3 regions of the Bacillus sp. es.036 genome follow, and region 2 is predicted to be linked to each of the others. Evidence: riboswitches for the same ligand, from Rfam matches in the RefSeq annotation. Region 2 holds a riboswitch; each other region holds the start of a gene.
What was found. A riboswitch is a leader RNA that binds a small molecule or an ion and turns the genes downstream of it on or off. The one in region 2 is predicted to bind S-adenosylmethionine.
Positions count from the first base shown of each region.

Region 1 (9,867 bases), 1.5 Mb from region 2:
TTCGGTTACATAGAGCATCAATCCATCCAAATAGGGGTATTCTGTTTATTAACAATTTAGAGACAGAAAGATTAAGACCAACTGAGGCTAGTTATGATGGACGAAGCCTTTTGTAAGGATAACTAATAGAGGTTGAATGAAACTGTAAACGAGAGGCGAGTAAACAATGACACGTATCCTAACATTATTCGTACTGATTCTTATAGCTGGATTATTAAGTGTAGTAAGCGCAAAAGGATGGCCTTCTTCAATGAAGAATGCATCCGAAAAGAGTGAATGGGTCGGTTCATGGACAGCAAGCATGCAGGCTCCTGCTAAAGATGGAAACTCTCATGAAGGATTTAAGGATCAAACAATCAGGTTAATTCTTCGCCCACATATGGAAGGGGAGAAAATGCGGATTCGATTATCCAATGAATTTGGTTCACTCCCTTTATCTATAAAAGAAGTGAGAGTTGCAATATCCAAGGAAGGTGCAAGTATTGATAAGGAGACGGACCAGCTGATTACCTTTGATGGTAAAGAAGCTGTAACGATTCCTCAAGGAGAAACGCAATATAGTGATGCAATTGATTTTCCGGTAAACGCCGATCAAAATATAACGGTTAGTTTGTACGTAGATCGTGAAACTGGCCCAACAACGTGGCATCAGCGTTCAAATCAAACGGTGTATATGTCTGAAGAAGGAAACCATGCCGGAGATGAAAAAGACTCTGCATACACGTCAAAAGAAGAAGCATGGTTCTGGTTAGAACGTTTAGAGGTTGTGCCTGATGAATCTGTAAACGGTTCTGTCGTAGTAATGGGAAGCTCAATTGCAAATGGCAACTATTCCACGTTAAACGCAAACCGCCGTTGGCCTGATTATTTAGCGAATCGTATGAATTCGGAAAACGCTGAGGTAAAAATGTCGGTTTTAAATGCAGGGATTTCTGCCAATCACCTGATTAATAGTGAAGAAGGAAAAGGACAGAACGCCTTTGCGAGATTAGAACGAGATGTGCTTAGCCAAGAAGGAATCAATGGCGTTATTCTACATGAAGGCATTAATGATTTGAGACACTATCCTGAATATGATTCAAAGAAAATCATTAATCGAATGAAGAAAATCATCAAAGCAACTCACGAAAAGGGGCTTCCTATTTATGGAGGTACATTAACACCTTATAAAGATTCTAGTATGTTTACTGAAGAAGGAGAAAAGACGCGCCAGGAAGTGAACGAGTGGATTCGAACGAGCGGAGAATTTGATGCGGTCATTGATTTTGATAAAGCATTGAGAGATCCAAATGATCCAGAAAAGTTTCTCTCGAAGTATGATTCTGGGGATCATTTGCATCCAAATGATAAAGGATATAATAAAATGGCAGATACAGTTGATTTTTCGATATTTAAACAAAAGTAATCCTTGCTAAAAGAACTAATGTTCGCTAAACTTAGGTTATCAACCGAATATACGTTCTCACATCATGGTATGGCTTCCACTTTCTTAGGGGGAGCCATCTTTTTTTGGAGGAGGGAAAGAGAATGGAAAATGAGTACGTGTTGGAGCAAATGGAGAAAGATATGAGGGAAGCGATGACGCGATTTTCAAAAATGAAGAAAAGAAATGGAATGAAGACAATTGTCCAAAGACAAATGCAAGGTAGTCGTCAGTGGAAAAAGGATATTTAGTGAAGCGTCGTTGTTGCTATCCTACCTTGACAAACCGTGAGTAAATTGATATTTTTGTTAAAATATATTTTCTTATCCAGAGAGGTGGAGGGACTGGCCCTTTGAAACCTCAGCAACAGGTCCATTGGATACTGTGCTAACTCCAGCGGGTGATAAACCTGATAGATGAGAGCCTTCGGTTTTATTTTGTCAGTTACGCACTCCATTCGAGTGCGTTTTTTTGTTTTTCTGGATGGAAAAGTAAGGAGAAATAATATGGAAAGCAAACAGGGTTTTAAAAGGGAGATGAAATCAAGACATGTAGTGATGCTCTCACTCGGAGGGGTCATCGGTACGGGATTGTTTTTAAGTTCTGGCTACACGATCCAACAAGCTGGTCCTGTTGGGACGATCCTTTCTTATCTGGTAGGTGCACTTGTCGTTTACCTGGTCATGCTGTGCTTGGGAGAGCTAGCGGTTCATATGCCTGAGACAGGTGCGTTTCATAGCTATGCGGCTCAATACATTGGCGGAGGAACCGGTTATACAGTTGCCTGGTTGTACTGGCTAACCTGGACAGTTGCGCTAGGTTCTGAGTTTACAGCTGCGGGTATGCTCATGCAGAGGTGGTTTCCACTTATTAGTGTATGGATTTGGAGCGGCTTGTTTGTTGCAATGATCTTCATTTTAAATATTTTGACTGTGAAATTTTTTGCGGAGAGTGAGTTCTGGTTTGCCCTTGTAAAGGTTCTGGCTATTGTGTTGTTCATTATTTTAGGTGCGGCAGCAATCGTAGGGTTTATTCCAATGGAATCTGGTGAGAATGCATCGTTATTTGCTAACTTTACAAATGAAGGGATCTTTCCGAACGGGGTATTTGCCATATTAATGACGATGCTAGCAGTGAATTTTGCTTTCTCTGGAACTGAACTCATTGGAATTGCAGCTGGAGAAACAGAAAATCCTGCGAAAACCATACCAAAAGCCATTCGCACCACGTTAGTTCGGCTAATTCTATTCTTTGTCGGTTCAATCTTTATTTTATCAGCTCTTCTCCCAGCATCAGAAGCTGGAGTTCTAGAAAGCCCATTTGTTGCAGTACTTGAAATAATTGGGATTCCATATGCGGCAGATATAATGAATTTTGTTATTCTTACAGCCATTTTATCCGCTGCAAATTCAGGGTTATATGCTTCGTCGAGAATGCTCTGGTCACTTTCAGACAAGCAAATGATTTCTCCTATTTTTGCTAGGCTCAACAAAAATGGTGTCCCTCTTCCTGCTGTGATATTAAGTATGTTAGGCGGAGCACTAGCACTACTTTCAAGCATCATTGCGCCAGATACCGTTTATGTGGTGCTTGTCTCTATTTCCGGGCTTGCTGTTGTCATTGTATGGATGAGTATTAGTGCGTCACAATTTCTTTTTAGAAAGAAATATGTAAAAGAAGGAAAATCCATTAAAAACCTTAGTTATCGAACGCCTTTCTATCCTGTCGTTCCGATTCTAGCCTTCTTGTTATGTTTGGCTTCCTTGATTGGCATTGCTTTTGATCCGACCCAGCGAGTGGCATTGTACTGTGGGATACCGTTTATTGCACTATGTTATGGAAGTTACTATTTAACAAAACGAGTAAAGAAAAGGAGAATAAGTAATGTGGCAGAAACAGAATCCTATTAAGGCAATTTTAGTAGATTATAATTTGGTGATATTGGATGGAGCCCTTGCGACAGAGCTTGAAAAATATGGGTGTAACTTAAATGACCCACTATGGTCTGCGCGCGTTTTGCTTGAAAATCCAGAACTTATCTATCAGGTTCACTTAGATTATTTCCGTGCTGGAGCTGATTGCGCGATAACATCAAGTTATCAAGCTACAATGGAAGGATTAACATCTCGTGGTTTAAGTGAAGGGGAGGCAGTGGAGCTAATAAAGAAAACGGTTTTTCTTGCGCGCCAGGCACGTGATGATTTCTGGGAACAGGAAGGTCAGTTGAATCGCCCAAAACCTTTTATCGCAGCTTCCGTTGGACCTTATGGAGCGTACTTAGCTGATGGCTCGGAGTATCGGGGCGATTACAAGGTTAGCGATGAGGTGCTTACCGAGTTTCATCGTCCGAGATTAGAAGCATTGATTGAGGCAGGTGCTGATGTTTTGGCGTTTGAAACCATTCCGTCTTTTCAAGAAGCGAAAGTTTTAGGTTCCCTATTACAAGAGTTTCCATCCAATTATGCTTGGCTTTCCTTCACCATTCAAAGTGAAGAAAAAATGAGCGATGGAACGTCTTTAAAAGCATCTTCTCAATACTTTAATGAAAATGACCAGATTGTGGCAATCGGCATTAACTGTGCGTCACCTTCGTTTGTGACAAATGCAATTCATCAATTAGCTTCTCAAACAGATAAACCGATTATTGTGTATCCTAATTCAGGAGAGTTTTATGACCCTAAGACCAAAACATGGCAGGAGGGTGAGTCGTGTGATGGAATTGTCGATGGATCAAATGAATGGTTTCAAGCAGGGGCACGATTAATTGGTGGATGCTGTCGGACAAGTCCTGAACAAATCAAGCGACTTTATGAAAAATGGCGACAGTAGAAAATCAAATAAAAGGAGATAACGGCTGTCCCGTTACCTCCTTTTATTTAGTGAATTTAGTTTAAAACGGATTCGTCGCCCACTGCAATGACTGCTTTATGAAAATCCGTGGGTGCAACTTCAATTGACCTACCATATATTCAGCGAGGTCCTCAGGCTGCATGTATTTCTCTTTATCTTGCTCATCAAGCTTGTCACCAAAGACGAGCTCAGTCGCCACAAGGCTTGGATTAAGAGTAAATACGCGAATGTTATTTCGACGAACTTCTTGCATAAGTGCTTCGGTCATGCCTTGAATAGCAAACTTAGAAGCACTATAAGAGGTGGAGCCAGCCGTTCCTTTTAGACCACTACTTGAGGAGATTGTGATAATATCACCGCTGTCTTTTTCGATCATTTGTGGAAGAACAGCCCGTGTTACATGATACGTTCCATAAACATTTACTTCGAATGTTTCCTTCCAATCATCGGGTTCAATCTCTAAGAACGATCCGTAACGCCCCATTCCAGCATTATTGATCAGAATATCTGCCGAGCCGAGTACGTTTTTCAAGTGATCGATGGCTTTATTGACTTCCTCAATCTCTGCAATGTTAGCAGGGGCGACGATCGCTTTAACTCCGTAAGATTCTGCTTCCTTAGCGACTTCGTTTAGCTTGCTTTCAGTTCTAGCAATCAAGCCAACATGAACCCCTTCACTTGCAAGCTGAAGAGCTGTCGCGCGTCCGATACCGCTACTTGCGCCTGTAATATACGCAATTTTCCCTTTAATTGTTTGTCCCATTCTGTATCATCCTTTCTCCAATTTACTACTTTCTAGTCTATAGCTAGCAGAGCAGAGATTCAAAGATAAGCAACCGCTTTCTAAGTTTCATAAAAGCATCCGCATGTTTAACTATAGTCCTTAACGGTTACAGTTACTGTGGAAGCAAAGAAAAGCTAAATCAATATAAATCGATTAAACATAAAAAAGGAGTTTTTACATCATGCGTAACCAATTAAAACATTACATCAATGGCGAATGGGTTGAATCAACAGGTTCAGAAACACATGAAGTAATCAATCCAGCGACAGAAGAAGTGATCGGTAAAGTTAGTCTAGGAACAAAGGAAGATTTAGATAAAGCGGTGAAAGCAGCACGTGCGGCATTCCCTTCTTTCTCACAAACAAGCCGAGAAGAACGTGTGAAAATGCTTGAAGACATTGCGGAGGAATATGCCAACCGTAAGGAAGAAATCATTGACGTGATTACACAAGAACTCGGTTCTCCACGTTCAATTTCAGAGAAAGTTCATTACAACATGGGCTACCAGCATTTCTCCGAAGCAGCAAAAGCATTGAAAGAGTACTCTTTCTCAGAAGATCGTGGCGATCATACAATCTTTAAAGAGCCAGTTGGCGTCAGTGGCCTTATTACGCCATGGAACTTCCCAACAAACCAATCGTCAACGAAAATTGCGAGCGCATTTGCAGCAGGAAGCACAGTTGTCTTAAAACCTGCTGAAATTACACCATTTGCGGCGATTATTTTAACAGAAATCTTTGATAAAGTAGGCGTGCCAAAAGGTGTATTTAACCTTGTGAACGGAACAGGCGAGACGATTGGTGACGGCATTAGCTCACACCCTGATATCGACTTTGTATCTTTCACTGGTTCAGCAGGTGTTGGTGAAAAAGTAATGAAGAACGCTGCAGAAACGATCAAGACAGTAGCACTTGAACTTGGTGGTAAATCTCCATTTGTCATGCTAGAAGATGCAGATATTACTAAAGCGGCTAAAGCTGCGGTTAGCCATATTGCAACAAACTCAGGTCAGGTTTGCTCGGCTGGGACTCGAATGATCATTCCAGCGTCTCGAAAAGAAGAATTTGAAGAGGCTGTGAAAAACGTACTTCCGGAATTCCCAGTAGGTGATCCGAATGGAAACAACTATGTAGGACCACTTGTTTCTGAAAAGCAATGGAATACCGTGCAGTCTTACATTCAAAAGGGAATTGACGAAGGCGCGACACTCATTGCAGGTGGAACTGGTAAACCTGAAGGTCTGGAGAAAGGCTACTATGCAAAACCAACCATCTTTACAGATGTGAAAAATGACATGGTGATTGCACAAGAAGAGATCTTTGGTCCTGTTATGTCAATCATCACATATGAGACAATTGATGAAGCGATCGAAATTGCAAACGACGTTGTTTACGGTCTTGCTGGTTATGTCTTTGGTGAAGATAAAGAAACACTTCGCACAGTGGCAACAAGCATCCGCGCCGGTCGTATTAAAGTGAACAATGCTGATATGGACTTCTCAGCACCATTCGGTGGATACAAGCAATCTGGTATTGGCCGTGAGTGGGGAGACTTTGGAATTGAAGAGTACCTTGAAACAAAAGCAGTACTAGGATTCCCGTCTTAAGTAAAATTAATCAAGTATGAAAAAAAGCAGCTGCCCTTAGGGCAGCTGCTCTTTTTGGTTTGGATGTAGATAACAATAGGCGCAAATCACTTATTTAGGTTTGTAATGAAACAATTGAAGCATCTTTTTAATTTTGCTCAAAACACCATTTTAAACTGAAGAAATGATAAATTTGTTTTGTATGAATTTAGGAGGTGCGAGATGTTTCTCTTGTTTTTGATCGTCGCTAGCAGCGTAGTTGGACTTTTATTATTACCCTTGCATGAAATCGGGCTCGTCATTGGCTTTGGTATGATTGTAGGTTGCTTGCTTCGAGGGCTATATTTACTTCATGAGATTAATCGTAAGCTTGATTTAGGAAAGAAATAAGTTTTTAAAGTTGAGTAGTTTAAGACCGAACTGGGTTGTTCCCTTAAATAAGTTACATATCACCATCAAGATTTTACCATCCAGCGAGCTGTAATACCATTTTATGTTAAAGTTTAAAGGGAGATAAGTATTCTATTAAAATGTGAATCAATAGGGGGCTGTGTTTTGACGAAAAGAATTTATTTTCTTCACGGATTTATGGGGACAAGGGATTTACACTTTGAGCATCAGAAAGCTTTTTTTGAACGTGATATGGAGGTCATCGCGTTGCCCTTACCAGGTCATGGCCATTCAACTATTCCAGCAGGTGAAAACTATTTTGAAAGGGCTTTAGAGTGGTTAATAGAGGAAGTAACCAACAAAGGACCAGGATATGTCGTTGGATTATCTTTAGGAGCTTCATTAGCGATCCATCTAGCCTTAAAGAGACCAGAGCTTGTAAAGGGTGCAGTTTTAACAGGCTATACACCGTTTATACCGGATAATTTAAAGAGCGTCATGGAAGAGCAATATACATATTTCAATAACATTCAAGAAAACGATCAAGAGACTGCCGCTTCTTTTAAACAAATTCACGGCGATAAATGGTTCGATACGTTACAGAAAGTAAATAAAATAATGACTTTTCATTATCCGAGCGTTTCAGAAAATGAGATTGCTGAACTTGAAGTACCGCTTATGGTGCTTAACGGAGGAAATGAGCTTTATGAAGTAGAAGCTGTTCAATTTTTGAAAAGAAGCAATGATAAAATAAACGTTGGCCTAATTCCTGATGCTGGTCATACGGCCAATATGGATCAACCTGATCTATATAACAGCATGGTTCAACAGTTTATTAACAAATGAGTAGAAGTGTTCAATTGAGTGAGTTTAATCTGCAAAAAGAATCGGCAAGATTAGTAATCAGACCATTAAAAATGGAAGACTATCAAAACTGGTTACGCGAATTTAATGCAAGGCGTCCTTCGCAACACGCCTTTGATCCTGGGAAGATGGATATGAGTGAGTGTACAGAAGAGTGGTTTAAAGACTTAGTATATAAGCATCAAAACTTAGCTATAAGTGACACCGCCCACGTATTTGGTGTTTTTCATAAAGCAGATGGCACGCATATTGGAATGGTTGATTTCTCAACATTAGCGAGAATGAATTTTCAATGGGCACGAATCGGCTATACGATACATAATCAATATTGGCGTAAAGGATATGGAAAAGAAGCGGTGAGCGCAGCGCTTCAGATTGCTTTTCATAATCTTGGTTTTCATCGCATCGAAGCACACATTAACCTGGATAACAGCCCATCGACTCAGCTAGCCCAAAGTGTAGGCATGGTAAATGAGGGTGTGAGGAAAGGGTTCATTTATGAGAATGAGAAGTGGACAGATCAGTTGGTTTATGTAGTGAAGGCCGATCAATATATCGACTAGTAAAAAGACTTCCTGCTTGGAAGTCTTTTTTGCTTGTTAGAGTGTATTTTTGAGAGAATTCTTTTCAAGATTATAAAAAAAGAGTTTCATTTTTACTAGTTTGGGAAAATAAGGAACAGGTGAAAGAAACTGGTGATTTGAAGATTCCCATCCGGCAGCACTGTACTTTGTGATCACATCCCTAGCCTTCTCTTGCCAAAAAAATGAATTGGAGTGTTTTGATGTTAAAGAAGTTAGTCCCTCTATCGGTAGCAGCAGTTGTTTTTGTAGGAGCTCCGTTTCACACATCAGCAAAGGAAATGAGTGCAACAGACATTTTAAAGCAGTCAAATGAAGCGATGATGGAAGTGGAGAGCTATTCTACAAAAACGAATATGGAACAGTCGATGCCTCTTGAAGGAGAAACGATGATGATCTCTAGCCAATCTGAAGCAGACATTACGTTAAAGCCTTTCGCTATGCATCAGGTGGTAACAACAACATCACCTGAAGAAGGTGAAATTTCGTTAGAATCTTATTGGACAGAGGAAGGTTTTTATCAAGAAGATCCTGAAAAAGGCTGGATTAAGATGCCGGAAGAACTCACAAAGGGTTTAGAGGAACTCCAAAGCATGTCGTCGGTAGAAGCACAAATGGCTCAGGCTGAAGAGCTTGGCAAAGAGATGAGCGTAGAAGAGACGGATGATGGTTTTGTGTTAACGTACGAAGGGGACGGCAAAACGTTAATGGAAGCGTCCATGAAGATGTTCCAAGAGAGCGTGTCAGGTGAAGAAGGTTCCGGATCGATGAAAGGTCTTATGGAGCAAATGACGATTAATGATTTTAACTATAAAGTGACGGTTGATAAAGATTCGTATTACATGAAGCATTTAACGATGGATATTGATATGGATATGAAGATTGAAGATGAAAGCATGAACATGAAGCAATCAATGGAAATGTCGATCGACAATTTTAATCAAGTTGATACGATTACCGTTCCACAAAACGTGATTGATTCAGCTAAACCACTGGATGGAATGGAAGAGGGCGGAGAAATGCCTGAAACAGCTTCAGCCAATCCGATGCTTGCTATTGGTGGCGCTGCTTTAGCTGTTGCTGCAGGTGGTTTGCTGCTTTATAGAAGACGTTCCGTTAGCTGTTAATATGGCATAAAAAACCGCCTCTCACGCGGTTTTTTCGCTGTCTTAAGTGAGGTGAAGATTTTGAATAAATTATATGCTTTGATCATGTGTGTAGGAATCGCGATGGCGGGCTACTACGGGTATGAATGGTGGCAGGGCACACAAGGAGTAGAAGAAGTTTCTGCTGAAGAAACAAAGAAGTGGAGAAGTGATAAAGCATCTGAGGTTACAACGGAAGAGAGCGTGAAGATTCAAGAGGTTTTAATGAGTGATCAAATTAAGCA
Region 1 is NZ_PDIZ01000001.1:3,493,691-3,503,557, reverse strand. It holds gene ATG70_RS17600 (SGNH/GDSL hydrolase family protein) at 167-1,405, shown strand; gene ATG70_RS22620 (hypothetical protein) at 1,528-1,674, shown strand; SAM riboswitch class I at 1,744-1,846, shown strand; gene mmuP (S-methylmethionine permease) at 1,930-3,333, shown strand; gene mmuM (homocysteine S-methyltransferase) at 3,308-4,252, shown strand; gene ATG70_RS17585 (3-ketoacyl-ACP reductase) at 4,314-5,036, opposite strand; gene ATG70_RS17580 (aldehyde dehydrogenase family protein) at 5,239-6,663, shown strand; gene ATG70_RS22615 (hypothetical protein) at 6,865-7,032, shown strand; gene ATG70_RS17575 (alpha/beta fold hydrolase) at 7,198-7,878, shown strand; gene ATG70_RS17570 (GNAT family N-acetyltransferase) at 7,875-8,459, shown strand; gene ATG70_RS17565 (DUF6612 family protein) at 8,681-9,604, shown strand; gene ATG70_RS17560 (class D sortase) at 9,656-9,867, shown strand, end outside.
Region 1: linked by a shared signal. The riboswitch ahead of mmuP (S-methylmethionine permease) and the one ahead of ATG70_RS10475 (methionine biosynthesis PLP-dependent protein) in region 2 are both predicted to bind S-adenosylmethionine.

Region 2 (9,867 bases):
ATCTATAACATCTTCAGTATCCATCTCAATATATTCAGCTAATTTTTGAGCTAATTCAAGCCTTTCAGCTTGTTTTGTATTCTGTGTTCGAATATATGTAAGAGCAAACTGAGGATTATTATCTACAAGAACTCGTCCGTAACGGTCATACATTTTCCCACGAGGTGCAGTTGACTCTGCAGTCACGTTTTCCGTTTGTTCAGAAACACGCTCGTATTCTTCTCCATTTACAATCTGAATAACACCCAGTCGAAGAATTAAGGTAGAAAACAAAAGGAAAACCGATAAAAATAATATATTTAGCCTAAAAGGTACATGATTTTTCTTTTTCTTAGCTTTCACAATAAACTCCCTTCCCCTTAAACAAATATAGACACCTGTTTCAGACAGGTGTCTCTGATCTCTCTTCTCCTTACTATACTTAGTGATAATAAAAAAGTAAAGGGACTAATGAGCTATTGTAATGGGTCAGGAGACGGTTCTGCCACGGTTGCTGAAGCCGATTGAAGTTTTCTTACGAACAGGTAAATAAACGTATGTCCCGCTCCAACAATTAATAACAAAATTGGAATGCTTTTTTCATCGTTAAACAGCGACACTGTTAGTAGGAATAAAAGGATTGATACAATTCGACCCAGGTTTAAGTAAACCTCTCGAACAACAATATACTCAATACGCATTTCTGCAGCATTCCATGCTTTACCAATGACATCATAAGTTAGTGAAATGTACGGAACAAGAAGTAATGGATAGGCAAGAGAGATACAAACACCATACATTAACAATCGCGCAAATGTTAGATCTGTTACAAGTAAGAATACCGATGCATAAAGAATTAGCCCCCCATATAAGATTGCTTTTTTTCGAAACCTTGGTTTTATTAAACGGGTCGCCAAGTAATACGCTAAAAAGGAAACTGCGGAGTTTACAAGTCCGAATGTACCGATAGCAAGTTCACTTTCCGTCGTTATAAAAACAAGAACGACGATAATGAAAATAAAAGTACCTTCTCTTATCCCTTGAAAAAAATGCGCGTGCAATATATTGAGCCAATCGGCATTCGCTTTTCTTTCTTGAAAAATTCGGGTAAATGAAAAGTTGCCTTTCGCAGATCGTCGTTCAAGAAAGAAACTTAAGATGACGGCTGCAAAAAACAAGGCCAGTGAAACTCCAAAAATGACCTTATATCCCGTAAATGCTTCGAGACTAGAAATAATCACACCGGCAAAAATCGGACCAATCATACCTGCAAAAGAAGTGAGTAAGCCGAGAAAACCATTAAAAAAATCCCTCGTTTCTGGCTCAGTAATTTCAAATGTTAACACATTAAACGCTAGCCAATAAAAGCCAAACCCAATCCCAAGTAAGGAGCCAAGTAAGATCAATAAATGACTCGCATTTTGACCTAAAGAAAGGACCGTTATATAAAAGAGGGCTAGAAAAATGACGCCTATTCGTAAGACGATCACTCTATCCATTTTCTTCGCCCACCTGCCTGCAAGAATAAACGTAAGTGGCTGGCTAATAACAGCGGAAAGGTTATATATACCGATATCAGCAAACTCTCCGGATTGCTTCCACAAATACACATTCACAAACGTATTTGAAAGTGCAATGCTCAGGGCATATAAACCACCGATTGTTAGCAATAACAACAGATCTTTTGTTACTTCTATCTCACCAATCATATGTTTTATCACTTTCATTAGAAACTCCCCTTTTTTCATCCACCCTTATTTTGACTTAATTCTTCCTCGTTATGCGGAAGAATCAAAAAGGATAAACTATGTTTGAAAGGGGACTATGTATGTACTACTTTCTATATCGAACAGATTATCTTACTAAACCGCTACGCAACCAACTAATTCAAAGCATTGAAACTGTAGTAAATGAAGATAGATGTTCTTTTTTCATTTCTAAGATGACGCACTATTTCCTTATTAGTTATCGAAATAAAGAAGTGTCACTCACCTTATCTGATCAACAAGTACTTGTAGGTTCACCTACCGACTTCGAAAATGGTTGTGATTTCACCGATTATTTAATAAATCATATCCTTTATCAATTAGGACCTATTTATACACTGATTGAATGAGAAATGAAAAGCCCCCGGCAAAGTGCCGAGGGCTAAGATAACCTATTTTATTTAGCTGCTTCGTAACGCTTAGCAACTTCATCCCAATTAACGACATTCCAAAATGCGCTAATGTAATCAGGACGTTTGTTTTGATACTTAAGGTAATAAGCATGCTCCCAAACATCTAATCCAAGGATTGGTGTAACACCTTCCATAACCGGGGTATCCTGGTTAGGAGTGCTTGTTACTTCAAGTTCTCCGCCTTTAACTACAAGCCAAGCCCAGCCTGAGCCAAAGCGACCAGCAGCAGCGTTAGCGAAATCTTCTTTAAAGCTTTCAAAGCTACCAAATTTCTTTTTAAGCGCTTCGCTTAAATCACCTGACGGCTCTCCGCCACCGTTAGGGCTAAGAAGTTGCCAGAAAAGTGAGTGGTTAGCGTGTCCGCCACCATTGTTACGAACAGCAGTGCGAATGCCTTCAGGAAGCGCATCTAGATTGCCAAGAAGTTCTTCAAGGCTTTTTGATGCGTGTTCTTCATGACCTTCTAGTGCACCATTTAGTTTTGTTACATATGCGTTATGGTGCTTGTCATGGTGGATCTTCATTGTTTCTTCATCGATGTGTGGTTCTAGTGCATTGTAGTCGTAAGGTAGTTCTGGTAGTTCAAATTTAGCCATTGTGAATCTCCTCCTCAAATATAATATGTAACTTGCTGTTAGGGCAACGTTAATTGCCACTTAAACATGATGACGTCACAAGTTTACATTAGCAGAATTGTCATGCGTTTTCAAATAATAAACATTTGAATCTCCGCAACACAGGTAAAGTTTCCCCTCATTATATGGAATTAAACATCTTAAAGAAAAAATCAATAATTAATAGTGTGATCTAATGTATTTAAAACATAAAAAAACTCGTCATTTAATGACGAGTGGGATCTTTATTGAGTGGTGGCTCCGGACGGAATCGAACCGCCGACACGAGGATTTTCAGTCCTCTGCTCTACCGACTGAGCTACAGAGCCAAATATGTATAACGTTTAATCGAAATATCTTAATTTGAGTTTGTGTGTTGTACATTTACGTTTAATGGTAATAACACCTTGCTATGAGTTTAGGTTGCCCCTAAAGGGACTACAATAAAAATTTAACAAGAAGCTTATCCGACGCAGGTAAATTTTTGGTTGCGGGGGCAGGATTTGAACCTGCGACCTTTGGGTTATGAGCCCAACGAGCTACCGAACTGCTCCACCCCGCGACAATATGAATGTAAATATGCTGCACATGCTTCATAATGCTGTACACTGTTTCTTTCTCTACAAGGTTATGCTTCGATGCGTATCCGTCGAAACAACTCGATGTTGATTCATAGATATAACGCTCGTTGCTCCACCCCGCGACAATATGAATGTAAAGATACTGTGTAAACCATTATAGAAAAATGGAGGAGGAAGAGGGATTCGAACCCCCGCGGGCGACTAAGCCCCTGTCGGTTTTCAAGACCGATCCCTTCAGCCAGACTTGGGTATTCCTCCGATATGCATTTGGTGGACCCTGCAGGACTCGAACCTGCGACCGGACGGTTATGAGCCGTCAGCTCTAACCAGCTGAGCTAAGGGTCCTTATGTAAATAGTGGGGCGGCTGATGGGAATTGAACCCACGAATGCCGGAATCACAATCCGGTGCGTTAACCACTTCGCCACAACCGCCATGCTTATTTATTCAACTATATGGTAGCGGCGGAGGGGATCGAACCCCCGACCTCACGGGTATGAACCGTACGCTCTAGCCAGCTGAGCTACACCGCCATATGGCTCCACAGGTAGGATTCGAACCTACGACCGATCGGTTAACAGCCGATAGCTCTACCACTGAGCTACTGTGGAATATCTCTTAACGACAAGAACTAATATACCATAGGATTAAATAAAACGTCAATACTTTTTTGGGATTTAATCATATCCCTTTCAAAATCAATCATGAAAATACTATATCACTCTTTCACTTCACCATCAAGATCTACAAAACATACACCAAAAACACGATAATCATGATGGCTTGCAGAACTCCTTTCATAACTGCACCACCAAGGAAACCAAGCAAAGATCCTACTCCAACTTGTACAGACTCCTTGAATGGTTTTCGATGAATCAGTAACTCTGCTACCACTGCGCCTATAAAAGGTCCAAGAATAATTCCCGCAAATGGAATGATGAACGGGCCAACTAACAAACCGATCGTACTTCCCCAAATGGCAGCTTTTGATCCTCCATACTTTTTAACACCAAATAAATTACTCGCATAATCTGCTACAAATAATAAAAGGGTTAGCAACACCTGAATAACCCAGAAAGAAAACGTCATTGAACCGAAATCATAAAATACACCATACAAAATAAACCCAACATAAATAAATAGGACCGCTGGAATGATCGGATAAATCAATCCAACAAATGCAATAATAAATGAGGCAACGATTAAAGACCAAAATAAAATATCCATACCTTCTCTCCCCCTCTAACTGTAGTCTATTTTATAGTAAATAACATTTTCCTTCTATATAATATACAAAATTCCTGTGAAAATAAAAAGAAGCAGAGGCAACCCTCTGCTTCCATTGTTTATTCTTCTCCAATAACGGCTTCTGCGATATTTACCGCATGATCACCAATACGCTCAAGGTTACTGATGATATCAACAAAAACGATTCCAGCACTTCCAGTACATTCACCTTCATTTAGGCGAAGGATATGCTGTTTACGAAGTGTTCGTTCCATTTTGTCAATTTTATCTTCCAGTTTCACAACTTCCTGTGCCTTCGCTATATCCCACTTATCAAGTGAATCAAAGGCTTCATGAAGTGCAGAAAGGGTTAGATTGAACATTTCATCAAGGTCTTGCATTGCAACGTCAGTCATTTTTACTTTATTACTGATTTGATAATCAACCAATTCAACGATATTCTCCATATGATCGCCAATACGCTCGATATCACGAACAGAGTCCATTAACATACCGTGACGTGTTGACTCATCTCCTGACAGAGAAGTTGCGGATAGCTGAATAAGGTAGTCTGTAATCTTAGTATCTAAATTGTTAATGGCTTCTTCATACTGAGCGGTTTTTTCTGCGCTCTTCTGACCTTTAGATATTAAGTAGTTGGATGCTTCCTTAACACCTTTATAAGCAAATTCACTCATTCGAATTACTTCTTCTTTAGCCTGTCCTAAAGCAACAGAAGGAGAACGCTCGATGAATACTGGATCAAGATGCTTCGGTTTATATTCTATCGTTGCATCATCACCAGGAATAATTTTCGTTACAAGATAAGCAAGTCCAGCAATGAACGGGAATTGGATCACAGTATTTGTAATGTTAAAGATCCCGTGTCCAAATGCGATCGTCATTTCTGGTGTTAAGTTTAATGCATCTCTCAAGTATTCAATTAAAGGCGTATAGGCAAATAAGAAGATCAAGAAGATCGCCGTTCCAATTAAATTAAAAATAACGTGAGTTAGTGCTGTACGTCGAGCGGCTACAGAAGCACCGATAGAAGCAAGCACTGCTGTAATTGTTGTACCGATATTATCTCCGAAGAGTACTGGTAACGCAGCTTGGATATCCATAGCATTCTGTGAATAAAGTCCTTGTAATACACCAATTGTAGCACTAGAACTTTGCACAATAACCGTAAATACCGTACCAATTACAACGCCTAATAGCGGGTTTGAACTCATGCTCACTGTGAGTTCTTGGAAAGCCTCAAGACTTCTAAGTGGCTTCATTCCTGTACTCATTAATTCAAGTCCAAAGAATAACGCACCAAAACCAAAAACAATTTGCCCTGCGTAATTAATTTTCTTGTTTTTAAAGAAGAAAATTAATAGAGAACCAATAGCAATGATTGGTAGAGCGTAATCTTTAATAGGAAAACCAATAATAAATGCTGTAACAGTTGTTCCAATGTTAGCTCCCATTACAACACCAATCGCTTGCTTGAGAGTCATAAATCCTGCATTAACAAGACCGACTGTTAAAACCGTTGTCCCTGAACTACTTTGGATGAGAATCGTAACAATGACCCCGGCTAGCACACCCATAAATGGGTTCGTCGTAAAGCGATCAAGAATGTCTCTTAATCGATCACCTGCAGATCGTTGAAGGCCATCTCCCATATACTTTAGTCCAAACAGGAAAATACCAAGACCTCCCACAAACTGAAAGATCATCTCCTGAACGTTGAGTTCCATCATTTCAACCCCTTGCACTCATGTTTTATTTTTTTCGACAATACTCAACAAAGTCCCTTGTCTATTATCTACATCGCTCCCCTCTTTGTAAAGAGTTAATATAGAATTGTAATGATATTATGATGAAATCAATTTTGTTTCAAGAAAGTTTCAGCAAGTTTATTGTTCCCATCTACTTATATAAGATAAACTGGTTTAGTGGGATTACTCTCACATACCTAGAAAGGAGATTTTCAATTTGAACGTTTTTAAACAACTGTATTATAGCTTATTTTCTCCAAAAATGATGGCGCGATTCCGTTTTCAAAAACTAGGGAAGCCGATATTGTATGTGTTTCTCCTAATGCTACTTTCTTCTGTACCTATAGGGATTATTACAGCGGTTTCGTTTACCAATGCTTACGAAGACCTTAAAACACATATGGGAGATTTACCTGAATTCACTTTACAAGATGGCACACTAAAAAGTGACCAATCTGAACCACTTATAAAAAAAGAAGATGGAAACACATTTATTTTTGATGCTACAGATGAAATAAAGCCAGACGATGTTGATTCCTATGAATCAGCTATTGCGTTCCTAAAAGATCGAATTATCGTAATGGATAGTGGGACAAGACAAGAGTTTAATTATAGTAATTTCAGCTCAATGACTTTTACAAAACAAGATGTAAGTGAACTCACGAAAAATTTAGATAACTTGCTTCCAATCTTTATCCCACTCTTAATCTTTGTCGTCTATTTATTCCAGACTGGCCTCAAATTTATCGGAATTACCGTTCTAGCGACAATCGGTTTACTATTAAAGTCACTCGCGGGTAGAAAAGCATCCTATAAACAACTCTGGGTCCTATCGGTTTATTCCGTTACGATTCCAACCCTTTTCTTTACTATTATGGCGTTAGTAAAAACAACCGTCCCATTTGGATTTCTTCTCTATTGGTTTGTAGCCATCATGCTACTCTACCTAACCATTAAGGAAATTCCTCTTCCGAAAAAACGTGTAACGAACGAAAGACCTAATTCACCTGAGTAAAAATTTTGATTATTTTATCAAATCACTTGATTTTCGCTTTAAAGTAATGTAGATTATGTAAAAAGCGACACATTAAAATTCCATATACTTTCAATTCTTATCAAGAGAAGCAGAGGGACTGGCCCGAAGAAGCTTCAGCAACCACCGGATATTTTCTGGAAAGGTGCTAACTCCAGCAAGTTGAATTCAACTTGGAAGATAAGAAGAAGAGCAACCAAAGTCTTCTTCTTATAGAGGGCTTTTTTTTATTGCCCTTACTTAATGAAAAGGAGATTGATTATGTCAAATAACCATTACGATACGCTACTTGTTCAACTAGGTAATAAATCAGATCCACAAACTGGAGCTGTAAATCCTCCTGTTTATTTTTCCACTTCCTATAGGCATGAAGGAATTGGCCAATCAACAGGGTTTGATTATTCAAGAACAAAAAACCCTACTCGTTCGATTCTGGAGTCTGCAGTAAATGAACTCGAACATGGTGACCAGGGCTTCGCATTTAGTTCCGGCATGGCTGCCATCCAATCAATTATATCTTTATTTAAAACCAGAGATCATATACTCGTTTCAGATGACCTATATGGTGGCACATATCGATTATTTGCTCACGCAGAAAAGCATTTCAACTTATCATTCACCTATTTTGACAGCCAAAATATTGATAGCATCGCACCATTAATAACTCCGTTTACTAGGGCAATCTTTATCGAAAACCCTTCAAACCCCCTAATGAAGTTAACCGATGTTGAAGAGATTGTGACGATTGCCAAGACATACAATTTATTGTCAATCGTAGACAATACGTTATTCACCCCTCTTCTACAAAACCCCCTTTTACTAGGGGCTGATATTGTTATTCATAGCGCAACGAAATACCTTGGGGGTCACAATGATGTGCTTGCAGGACTTGTCATTGCCAAAGGTGAAAAGCTCTGTGCTGAGATTGAACAATATCAAAACGGTGCTGGAGCGGTTCTTTCTCCGTTCGACTCCTGGCTCCTCATTCGAGGAATGAAGACATTACCTCTTCGACTAAAGCAACATGAGGAGAATGCTCGAGCTATCGCAACATACTTAAGAAATCACGACGCAATATCTGACGTCTTCTATCCTGAAAAAGGGGGTATGCTGTCGTTTCGATTACAGTCTGAAGCATGGGTTGATCCATTTCTAAGGAACTTGAAACTGATTACCTTTGCGGAAAGTCTTGGAGGCGTTGAGAGCTTTATTACTTATCCAGCCACACAAACACACGCCGATATCCCAGAAAAGATCAGACTCGAGAAAGGTGTTTGTAATCGACTTCTCAGATTTTCGGTAGGAATTGAACAAATCAACGATTTAGTGAAAGATTTGGATCAAACACTAGCAACTTTCATAGAGGATGGTGTGCGACATGACTACTAATTCATATACATTTCAAACAAAACTTCTTCACAACGATCATAAATTTGATAAAAGCACTGGTGCTGTCAGTGTTCCAATTCAACAAGCATCTACCTTTCATCAATTGGATTTTGATCATCCAGGAAAATATGATTATAGCCGCTCTGGTAACCCTACCCGTGAAGCTCTAGAAGAAACGATTGCAGACCTTGAAGGTGGCGTTAGGGGGTTTGCATTTGCTTCTGGTATGGCTGCTATCGCTACTTCTTTTATGCTCCTTTCACAAAATGACCATGTTTTGATTTCAGAAGATGTTTATGGCGGGACTTATCGGATGATACACGATGTTCTCTGCAGATTTGGAATTAGTCATACTTTTGTAGATATGACTGATTTAAATAAAGTTGCGAACGGGATTCAATCCAATACAAAAGTGATCTACATCGAGACACCTTCTAACCCATTGCTCAAAGTGACTGATATTCAAGCCGTCGTTAAGTTAGCGAAAGCGAATCAATGTCTAACATTCGTTGATAACACTTTTATGACGCCTGCCCTCCAAAGACCACTGGACTTCGGCGCGGATATCGTTCTTCATAGTGCAACAAAATTTATTGCCGGACATAGCGATGTTGTTGCAGGTCTTGCCGCAGTTAAAAATGAAAAGCTGGGTGAAAACCTTGCTTTTTTGCAAAACTCTTTCGGATCCATTTTAAGTGCTCATGATTCCTGGTTAGTTCTTCGCGGATTAAAAACATTACATTGTCGGCTCGAGCAATCTTCAAGATCGGCTTTCCGGCTTGCTCATGCACTCCTTAAAGAGCCGCTTGTAGAAGAAGTTTATTATCCTGGATTCTCTTTCCATCAAGGCCATTCGACTCACCTTTACCAGGCAGCAGGTCCTGGGGCTGTTCTTTCTTTTCGACTACCTGATGAAAACGCGATTCGGTTGTTTACAAAGAACGTGCAACTTCCAGTTTACGCTGTTAGTCTTGGTGCGGTTGAATCGATTCTCTCTTATCCAGCGAGAATGTCTCATGCATCAATGTCAGCTGCCGAACGAAACAAGCGTGGCATCACAGATGGCTTGTTACGCTTATCTGTTGGTCTTGAAAATG
Region 2 is NZ_PDIZ01000001.1:2,027,309-2,037,175, forward strand. It holds gene ATG70_RS10405 (peptidoglycan D,D-transpeptidase FtsI family protein) at 1-342, opposite strand, end outside; gene ATG70_RS10410 (MFS transporter) at 456-1,706, opposite strand; gene ATG70_RS10415 (hypothetical protein) at 1,808-2,095, shown strand; gene ATG70_RS10420 (superoxide dismutase) at 2,143-2,754, opposite strand; tRNA gene ATG70_RS10425 (tRNA-Phe) at 3,026-3,101, opposite strand; tRNA gene ATG70_RS10430 (tRNA-Met) at 3,258-3,334, opposite strand; tRNA gene ATG70_RS10435 (tRNA-Ser) at 3,519-3,611, opposite strand; tRNA gene ATG70_RS10440 (tRNA-Ile) at 3,622-3,698, opposite strand; tRNA gene ATG70_RS10445 (tRNA-His) at 3,711-3,786, opposite strand; tRNA gene ATG70_RS10450 (tRNA-Met) at 3,809-3,885, opposite strand; tRNA gene ATG70_RS10455 (tRNA-Asn) at 3,889-3,963, opposite strand; gene ATG70_RS10460 (DUF456 domain-containing protein) at 4,097-4,579, opposite strand; gene ATG70_RS10465 (Na/Pi cotransporter family protein) at 4,699-6,327, opposite strand; gene ATG70_RS10470 (DUF1189 domain-containing protein) at 6,566-7,363, shown strand; SAM riboswitch class I at 7,458-7,568, shown strand; gene ATG70_RS10475 (methionine biosynthesis PLP-dependent protein) at 7,643-8,770, shown strand; gene metC (cystathionine beta-lyase) at 8,760-9,867, shown strand, end outside.

Region 3 (9,867 bases), 1.5 Mb from region 2:
TAGCGCCCCAATTGTAAGATGAACTTCGTCTTCGCTCGCTTTCGGACTGCTTGCAATAGAGTAAAGACGGACTGGTATTTTACGCAGTATCTTCACAAAATCCTCTGCAGCGATTTCCCACGGTCCGTAATCTTTCACCAAATCAATAAGATCTCTTCCGTAAATGTAGGTCTTAAGCTCTTCTCCCTCGGCATTCACCATGCGGAGAAGCTCTGCGCTCTCCGTAAGCTCCGCAATCTTCTTAAGCAATGGTTTTGTTAGACTTGTAATCTCATACGTCTTCGTCAAAGCTTCCTGAAGAGACTGCACGTCTCCCTGCTTGTTTATGACCACATGGCTGTCTCGGTCCCAACTCATTTCTTCAATCAGTTGAAGCACAAGCGTGGTATCATTTTCTGGATAAATCCCCAGACTGTCGCCTGGTTCGTATACGAGATTGGATCCTTCAAGATCAAGCTCAAGATGACGCGTTTCTTTATTCGATCCTCGTCCGTTTAAATTAATATTTTCTAAGATCTCTGCTTTAAACGGATTCGTTCTTGAGTACGAAAGATTCGTTTCACTAGCTTCCTTAGAAGGTGACGCTTCACTCTTGGACGGGGCATCAGACAGCAGACTCATGACACCTTCAAACCATTCTTCCGCAGGTTCTTCAAAATCCAAATCACAATCGACACGAGGATAAATTCTAGTAGCTCCTAATTCTTCCAGACGTCTATCAAAATCTTTCCCAGTTTGACAGAAAAATTCATACGAGCTATCTCCAAGTGATAGGACAGAAAATCTAATTTCTCCTAATTCAGGAGCTCGCTTACTTTGGATAAAGTCGTAAAAGCTTAGCGCATTATCAGGAGGATCTCCATCTCCATGCGTGCTTGTAATCAATAAAAGGTCTTCTACTTTCTTAAGTGACTTTGGTTTAAAATCATCGAGGGATGAGAGCGTAACGTTGTACTTTTCGTGATCAAGCCGCTCAAAAAAAGATTCTGCTAGAGACTGACCATTTCCCGTATGAGAGCCATAGAGAATCGTAATTTCACGCGTTTTTGGTTCATTCTTTGAGAACGCTTCTTCAGCTGAGGGAGCTTCAGTTGTTGCCGCTGTTTCTGCCACTCCCGGAACAGAAAGATACCCGCTCAGCCAAATTTTCTGCGTTTCATTTAGTGTTGGTAATAGACGATTTAAAAGTTCCGTTTGTTCTTGATCAAAAGGACTATTCATAACCTGTAAATGCAATACAATCCACCTCGCATAGTTAATTCAATGTAATACAAGTTGTTTACCCGGATTTAAAACCGTATGAATACGAAGCATGCTCCTCTCTTCTAAGATACACATAAAAAACCTCTCTTCTTTAAGCATAAGAAGAAAGGTTTGTGAGAACGATGCCAATCTTCTTATCTTTCAGGATACACCTGCTGGATTTGGCACAGTATGAGTTGATTATTCAACTCATCGGTTGCCGAGGCTTCAAAGGGCCAGTCCCTCCACCTCTCTTGATAAGAAATGTTGCTATAAAGTTTTGATAACAATGATTGTTTCAAATAATATCTTTTGTTTAACAAAATGTCAATGTATTATTAGAAAATTATCACCATTCAATTAAATGAAACGTGATGATCGCAAACATTCATTAAGAAAAATGAGTCAAATGATTTAGGTCTATTTTCATGAACGTTGATGCTTATTTTTTAACTTCATAATTTCAAACATATTCACAATCAATAGAAAGATAACAATCCCCAGTTTTACCCCAATCGAATAAGGAAGCGGGGTTACTAGTAAGAGAATAGCCATAAAAGAAACTGTACAGGTTCGTATGACCTCTCCCTTAAGAGACGTTTTTCTCACCTCACCACGCAGCCATTTCACAAGGGTTCTCCCAACGCTAGTGATGGCAATAACCATACAAACAAGATAAGTCCATATCGGTAAATAGTACGGTACCACAAAGATTGTAAGCGACAGCAAAATCGTCAGCACCGCATATCGGATTGTGACTTCTTTATATGTAAGCAAGTTGAAATCTTTCAAGTTGAGCCCTCTTTTTGTTGCTGATCATGTGTCATCTCTTGAGACACCTGTTCCACCCGGTTCATAGTGAAAAACCAGAAAATACTCATGAAGAAATAGTAGATTCCGAGAATAGAAAGCGTGTCCGTTACACTTTCTGAGAGCGGAAGATTTGAGAGATAAACTTTCCATAATACGCTGCCTATCACATATAAAAGCGGGCTCACGATATAAAACCATCCATAGATCAGCTTTTTAAAACTTTTCATACTGCCTCCTTTAATGACACTTCCTCTAACCCATCACCTAGTATAACTCTTCCCCTTAACCCCTTCCAGAAAAACCCTTTTACAGGCTATACCCGTTTGCAAACTCTTGAATCACTTCACGTTCTTCTTCGTTCAACTCTCTGCCAACGATACCTTTGAAAGAACGTTGCATTTCTTGCTGATTCCCCCTACACGCTTCCGTAATGGAAGAAACTGTTCGCAAAAGCTTTACTTCTTTCTTAAACTCTTCAATCGGAATCGCTTCTCCGTGTGATAAAATCACCCATTCGCCCTCAAAGCCTTCTAGTACATCAAGCAGTTGGTTTGTCGTCCTCACCGTATAGTTGGTTTTACTAGAAAAAATATCAGGATAAAAGCAATCGCCTAAAAATAGAATTTTTTCTTCTTTTATGTAGACGACCACCGAGTCAGCCGCATGGTCTCCGCCAACATGTTGAAGGACACACGTCACGCCGCCAAGATCGATTTCCAGTTTGTCCTCAAAGGTTAGATCCGGAAGAGTAATCGTAATATGACGATGATTCACGAATTCCTTTTTGATGGCGGTTGCACAAAATTCAATTTCCGTTCCTTCTTCTACACGCTGATCAAGATCTGCATCAGACCATGATAAGGGAATAAGCTTAGCCATTTCTTCTTTCGTTTGAAAAGAAGAAATCGAAACCGTATCTCTGAGCGCGGATAACCCAAATATATGATCCCAATGCCAGTGGGTAAGTGCTACCATATCAGGTCTTTTAAGCCCCCGATCTGAAAGTTCCTCTAGAAAATAACGTGCATGAGCTTCTGAATTTCCTGCGTCAATCATTAACGACTTTTCATCCCCAACTACCATCCCTAGAATCGGTCGGTCTGTTTCGGATACTGGTGTTTGGTAGTAAAAACGATCACCGATTTGTTTTATTTGTTGCATGAGGGTACCTCCATTATTCTATCTATTCCAATTAATATTCCACTTATCATACCATTCATAAGAAAATCCTATGCTATCGCAACACCAGCTCTGGTGTAGCAAGGCCCCTAAAATGGCAGCATAGATGTTTAATAATTTAAAAATGCCACTACTCAAACGAAATTCCGCACTTATTAAAAAAGTTGTCCTTCTTTTTATTCGGGTGACGAGGGGCTTTTCAATGGGAGATACACCTCTTCTACCCATTCGATAAACTTTTCTTCCGCATCAACATAGTGAATCGCTTCAAAAAGATAAACTTCTGAATCACAGGCTCCATCATAGCCCTTTGCAAGTAATCTCTCGCACAACTCTTCGTCCTCTACACTAAAGTAAACATCCCATAAGTGTCCTTCATTCAGATAAGCGATAGCGAGAAACTCTTGACCTGTCTGTTCTTCATGGCAGATGACCTCGAGGCCTTGATGTATATTGGATTGCCGATCGTACACATATTGAATAAACGCTAAGTATTGTTCATCAAAGACAAATTTACTCATCCAAAGCGTCAACTTTCCTGCTAGAAAATACACAACGTTTTTAGGAATTAAGCTTGCTTCGATCGATAATTGGGTTCCTCCATCACCTTCAATCAACTCATACCGCGTAAAATTTATTCCCTCTTTCGTTGTCGTTTTCATAGCGATTCTATGTGGAGGCTCGTGAACAAGCACTTCCGTCTCAAACGTGTACTCTTTCTTCCCAATCCTTTGCTTTGATTTAAAGCGAGAACCTGCTCCCATTTCATCCTCTCGCCCTTCATAAATATGCTCAACAATCATTGTATTCCAATTTAGAACATGCTCGTCTTTATGTAAGCATTCGTAAACGAGGTCAATTGGTGCATCAATAAACTCTGTAAAACGATAGGCAATTAATTCTTTCATCTTCGTCTTCTCCCTATCCAGTCAGGCTGAACGTTGGTTTCCACCTATTTTTATAAAGATTTCTTCAAGTGATGGTTCATCCACCTCTATCCGAAACACATCCACATTCGCATGCAAAAAGCTTCGATTAATTTCTGGAATTAGCCATTCACCATCTACTGTGACAGTCGTTAATTCCTGATCCCATTCAACCCTATTAGCTAGTTCATCTAATTGAGGTCTTAGTGAACTCATTTGTTTTTCGTTCAAACGCGAATGCTTGATAAACACGATCAATTTATTTTGATACCTAGCTCTCAATTGCTGCATACTTCCCTTAGCTGTAATAACACCCTGGTTCATGATCGCAATATCATCGCACAGCTTTTCAACTTCATCTAAATTATGAGAGGTTAAGAAGATGGTTGTTCCTTTCTTAGAAATGTCTTGAATTAAGCGATGAATGGTTAATACGGCGTTCGCATCCACTCCTGATGTAGGTTCATCAAGAAAGAGGATATCCGGTTCATTGATTAAAGCTTGTGCAATTCCCAGCTTCTTTTTCATACCAAACGAAAATTTCTTTGCCTTTACGTGTGCTGCTTCTTCTAATTCTACTCGTTGTAAAAGGTCAAGAATTTCCGGTTTTGGTAGTTTTACATTCAAAAGTCTACTAAAGTACTTTAGGTGTTGGAAAGCTGTTAAATCATCATAAAACGTTGAGTAGTCTGGTAGAACACCCATTTTTTGGTTCTGATGAGACTGCTCTCCTAGAATCTTAAACGAGCCAGAACTTGGATGGATTAACCCCGCTAGCATGTTAATAAAGGTCGATTTACCTGCTCCGTTTTTTCCTAAAAACCCAAAGACGCTACCTTGTTCTACTTTTAGATCAATCTCATTGACTACTTTCTTCTTGGCATAGATTTTTGTTAATCCTTCTGTTTCAATTGCATACATTAAAAATCCTTCTTTCTAATCAGTAGTAGACTTCCTAATACGAACAGTATAGGGAAGATCAACACAACGTACGTGTAGATATGTTCACCTAGACTATAATAATAATAATAAGGTGTTAAATAGCTTAATAGATCAATGATGAGGTTTTCTGATCCAAGACTCCATAAGCCAATGATGGGCAACAGGATCGCAAGAATAATTCCGAGGAACATGGTCATCCCAGGCTTCGTAATCAAAGTTGAAAGAAATATAGCAAGTCCTACAAAATAAAGGATGAAAATAAGCGACTCCATAAACTGATTGAAATAAAACCCTTTTGTAAAAGGAAGGATTAATAGCGAAGCAACTAAAATACACACCACCCAATACAGGGCTATTCCAAGGAATTTACCAAGAACGATCTTCTCCCTAGAAACCTTTGTAGCAAGAAAACGGATCGTTCTTGAATGAATTTCCTGGTTAATAGCACTGTGAGAAAGGCTAGCAACAAATAATGGTCCGGCCGCTATAATAAGTAATACTAAACCGCCCATATAAATATCCCCGTCTAAACCAACCTCACTAAATACTTCTTTATAATTGCTTATTAATTTTGCAATACCAAGCGTTACACTAAAAATAAACAAGATAATAATAATCGATCGAATGCTTTTAAATAGATTTTGAAACTCTCTTATACCAATCGCTAACATGATAAACTCCTTTACCTTTTACAATTTTGGAAGCAAGGCTAAATGCCCTAATAAGAAAGATAATGATTCTCCTATTCACGAGATCTTCCACCCATCTTTACATGATGATATAAGTCTACGAAATTTACGTTTGGCACTAAAAAACTCATGCAATAAGCATTTTTCTTCCTCTTTACTATCTCTTGATTAATTGCACTTCTTTCCCTCTTCCTAGATACCACTGATAAAAAGCACCTGCTAGTTCCTGTGGAACATCTTCAACCCCTGAATGATGAACAGGTTTTGAACGGTTCACGATACCAACGGAAGCCACTCCGAACCACTTTTGGACAAAGCCGCGCTTTATGCTAATTTCAATTACTTTGCTCCGCTTTGTTACAAACAACGAGGTAGATAACCCTCCAGTTTTAAATTGAACAAAAGACGCATTTAATGTGTATTTTGTATGCTTGTAATCCAAATACCGGATCACACTTACAAAAAGAAGGAGTACCGCTGAAAGGATCCACCATGGAATAGTTAATACATCAGGCTGAAAATACCACAGCACTCCTGTTCCAATTATCCATATGAAGCTTGGTCTTATTAGTCGAATGAACAGGGAGGCATGTGGCAGTCGATCCATCTCCTTCGTTACCTGATAGGATGGCAAGATCTCTTCAATCATTTCATAGGCTTGATGGACAGGTAAAAACGGGTACAAAGAATTACTTTCAAGCTTTTCTTCATCAGATCGCGCTTCACCAACACTCGTTAACTTTACCTCCGCAAGACCCAATAAGCGCTTGAGCACTGTTTGGCGAATTTCTATTGCCTGAACGCGATGTTTTAATATCGAAAACTTCGTAGCATCCAGCACCCCTTTTTGTATGTAGATGCGATCCGAATCCGTTGCAATTTCAAAACCTCCATACTTTAGAAACGTTCGACTAATACCAAATACAATGGATACGAGAATAACCAGGAAGACGATCGTCGCAATGAGCCAGCCTGACTGTAATAGAAAAACAAACAATCCTTCCGCGTCTTCGACTCCAAAAATGTCATCTAGTTTGAAATAAAAACTAGCAATCAAAGGAAGAAAGAAAAGAAAGCTTAAGGAAGTAAAAGAAGCTTTCAAGAGATCCTTTTTCCTAGCTCTAAAATGCACTTCCCTTTCTGCTTTCTCCTTTGTTTCTAATGCTGCATCAGATTCTTCTGTTTCTTTTACTGTAGCCACACGTTCCTTCAGCTCGTTTGCCTTAGCGCGAGAAACAATGTCAAATTCAACCGCCGCCTCGTCTCCCTTCATTCCTGTTTCAAAAATAATGGAGGTGGTCCCAGTTAGGCGATGGAAAAATGACGTATGTTCATTGATGTTTTCAATTTTGGTAAATGGAATGGTTCGTTTAGATTTGGTAAAAATCCCTTCTTTTATATGAAAGGCATCATTATCCAAACTGTACTTATGGGTAAACCACTTTAAACCAATGCGAATGATCGAAAGTCCGAGAAGAAGAAGAACAGCTGGACGACCATAGACAAAGATCAAAGAATCCGATCCTCTTTTAATAAGGAAAAAGTACACGAGAAAGAAGATCGCACTCTTTCCAAGCTTCCAAATGTCAAAAGCAATGATCCAGAGGGAATATCTGTGATACCCCATCATTCTCCCTCCTCTGTGACCTTAGCGTAGCGTGCAATGGTATCACGTAGTTGAAAGGCTTCTTCTTTCGGTAAGGCAGGAATGAGATGGGAGGAGCCCATCGTTTCAATGCTTAAAGCATATAACTGATAGCGTCTTAAAATCGGACCCTGTTTTGTAGCAACGGATTGAATTTTGCTCATCGGCACAAGCTGATGTGTTTCATTAATCGCCCCGTGCCGCAGTTTCAGGTATTCTTCGTCTATTTCATATTGCCAGTGCTTATATTTAAGTTTCGGGTGGATAAAAACATCCCAAATTGCCGTTATGATTGAGATAACCAAAACCGCTAGAAGAAGCCATCCGACCCATTCCCACCATAAGAAACGATGGTCGAGGTAAAAAAGTGTACCTAATACAAGAAATCCTATACTGTTCCCAATGATTTCATTAATCGTCCATACTTTGACGACGTCCTTTGATAATGTAAGATTTGGGCTACTAATTTCTGCTGCCATACTGCCACTCCTCTAACTAACTTTCATTTCATCTTTTAATTGTCTTTTTTTCCTGCTTAGAAAAGGATTTTCTAAGTAAACAACCATCCGCATCACTTTTTCAAGCGGCCCTTGTCTAAAACTTTTTAAGAAGAACGTACTTCCTACAACCTGAAGAGTGAAAAGTCCAATTCCAAAGAAAATGGAAAGAAGCACACCCATTCGTCCAAATAAACCGAATCCATAGCCATAGAAAACGGAAGTACATACGACCGTTTGAAGGATATAGTTTGTTAACGAGAGTTTCCCTAAATTTTCAAACCCCTGAAAGAGGTGGCCATTCGACCTACTGTAAAAATAGCTAAACAAACCGATATAGCCGATTGCCAAAACACTTCCACCTATTAAACTCATATCTGGCAGCCAATGGATTTCTTTTGATAGATACAGTGATGCTTTCAATAACAGACCAACCGGAAGACAAATGATCGATATGTATTGAAAAAGTTTAACCCTGTTGCCATGAAGCCAGCCAACATGCGCAGCGTACATGCCAAGAAGCATCATTGGAAGGATAAGAAAAGGCATAAATAAGACGACGAAGAACGCTTCGCCCTCACTCATCTCCATCGGATCTACATTATTACGGTGATGTTTGATCATTTCATAAGAGCCTGATCCGTAAATCTCGATCGTATCCTTTAGATAAACATCGATTTTTTCTTCACTTATGAACACCTCTTCTTCTCCCCCTACGAAACTGATAAGGGTTATGATTGAAAACAGTACCACACACCAAACGAGAATGGTCTTTCGCTTTCGATTGACAAAAAACAGAAGGAGCATGCCCATTACGCCATAAAGAAGTAAAATGTCTCCCTCCCAAAGGAAGATCGAATGCAGAACACCAAATGAGATCAAAATGATGAATCTTCGAAAAAGATGCCACTTTATACGTCGCTTTTTTTCTCGCAAACGATTCCTCATCAAAATCAAAGAATACCCAAATAAAAACGTAAATATAGGCATAAACGAGTTTTCGATAAGAACCTTAATCGCTTCATATCCACCATAATCCAAAGATGATATCCGAAAAAAAGAAATCTCATCTTTCCCGAAAATACCATACTGAAAGATTAATAAATTTGCGATTAAGATCCCAAATAAACTCCAGCCTCGTAGTGCATCCACCAGACCGTTTCTATCCCCGCCCACCATACTGTAGCCTCCTATTTTCATTATAAATTCCAATATTTCCTAACATTTAAGATATCAGTAAAAATAATTTAATTCAATATAAAATTATTGTTTATCAATAAAAAAGCATCGAAACAGGGGGTGTTTTGTAGTAAAATAATGTTAATCAAATATCACAGTAAAAAAGGAGTTTACGAATGAAATGGAAATTTGGGTTTAATCTATTATCGAAAATTTGCATGATCTTGTTTTATATCATTGCTTTACTACTTGTTATTACAACACTGGAACATGTCTCCCTCATTTGGTTCGCTGATAGTGCATTAGCGAAGGCTTTCCGTCCATATGAACCGATTTTCAGCTATGTTCAGTTAACGTTTCAAAATCAGCCAGATCTCTATGATGAGAAATCCTTTTTAACCTTATCGTTTATTTCAATGATTACTAATCTACTCTTTTTAATGTTGTTTCTTTGGTTGATGAGGAAGTTATTAAAAAACATTTATTTGAAAAGTCTTTTTCTATATCAAAACGTATCGATCATTTGGAGGCTCGGCATCATAACCATTATCCTAGGTACTGCATCAACTTACATCGATGAACAAATCACATCTCGAACACTAGACTTGCTAAAAATCTCGAACGCTACGATTGATTACTCGACATTAAATTATATCGATACCTTAATAGGCGGAATTATACTGATCCTTATCGCCTCTGCCTTAAAGTACGCTGTAAACGCAGTTGAGGAAAATGAACAAACAATCTAACAACAA
Region 3 is NZ_PDIZ01000001.1:556,121-565,987, reverse strand. It holds gene ATG70_RS03015 (assimilatory sulfite reductase (NADPH) flavoprotein subunit) at 1-1,236, opposite strand, end outside; SAM riboswitch class I at 1,395-1,506, opposite strand; gene ATG70_RS03010 (hypothetical protein) at 1,669-2,034, opposite strand; gene ATG70_RS03005 (hypothetical protein) at 2,031-2,282, opposite strand; gene ATG70_RS03000 (MBL fold metallo-hydrolase) at 2,362-3,216, opposite strand; gene ATG70_RS02995 (SRPBCC family protein) at 3,411-4,142, opposite strand; gene ATG70_RS02990 (ABC transporter ATP-binding protein) at 4,164-5,081, opposite strand; gene ATG70_RS02985 (ABC transporter permease subunit) at 5,081-5,773, opposite strand; gene ATG70_RS02980 (PH domain-containing protein) at 5,949-7,418, opposite strand; gene ATG70_RS02975 (PH domain-containing protein) at 7,418-7,915, opposite strand; gene ATG70_RS02970 (DUF418 domain-containing protein) at 7,928-9,112, opposite strand; gene ATG70_RS02965 (DUF2975 domain-containing protein) at 9,289-9,861, shown strand.
Region 3: linked by a shared signal. The riboswitch ahead of ATG70_RS03015 (assimilatory sulfite reductase (NADPH) flavoprotein subunit) and the one ahead of ATG70_RS10475 (methionine biosynthesis PLP-dependent protein) in region 2 are both predicted to bind S-adenosylmethionine.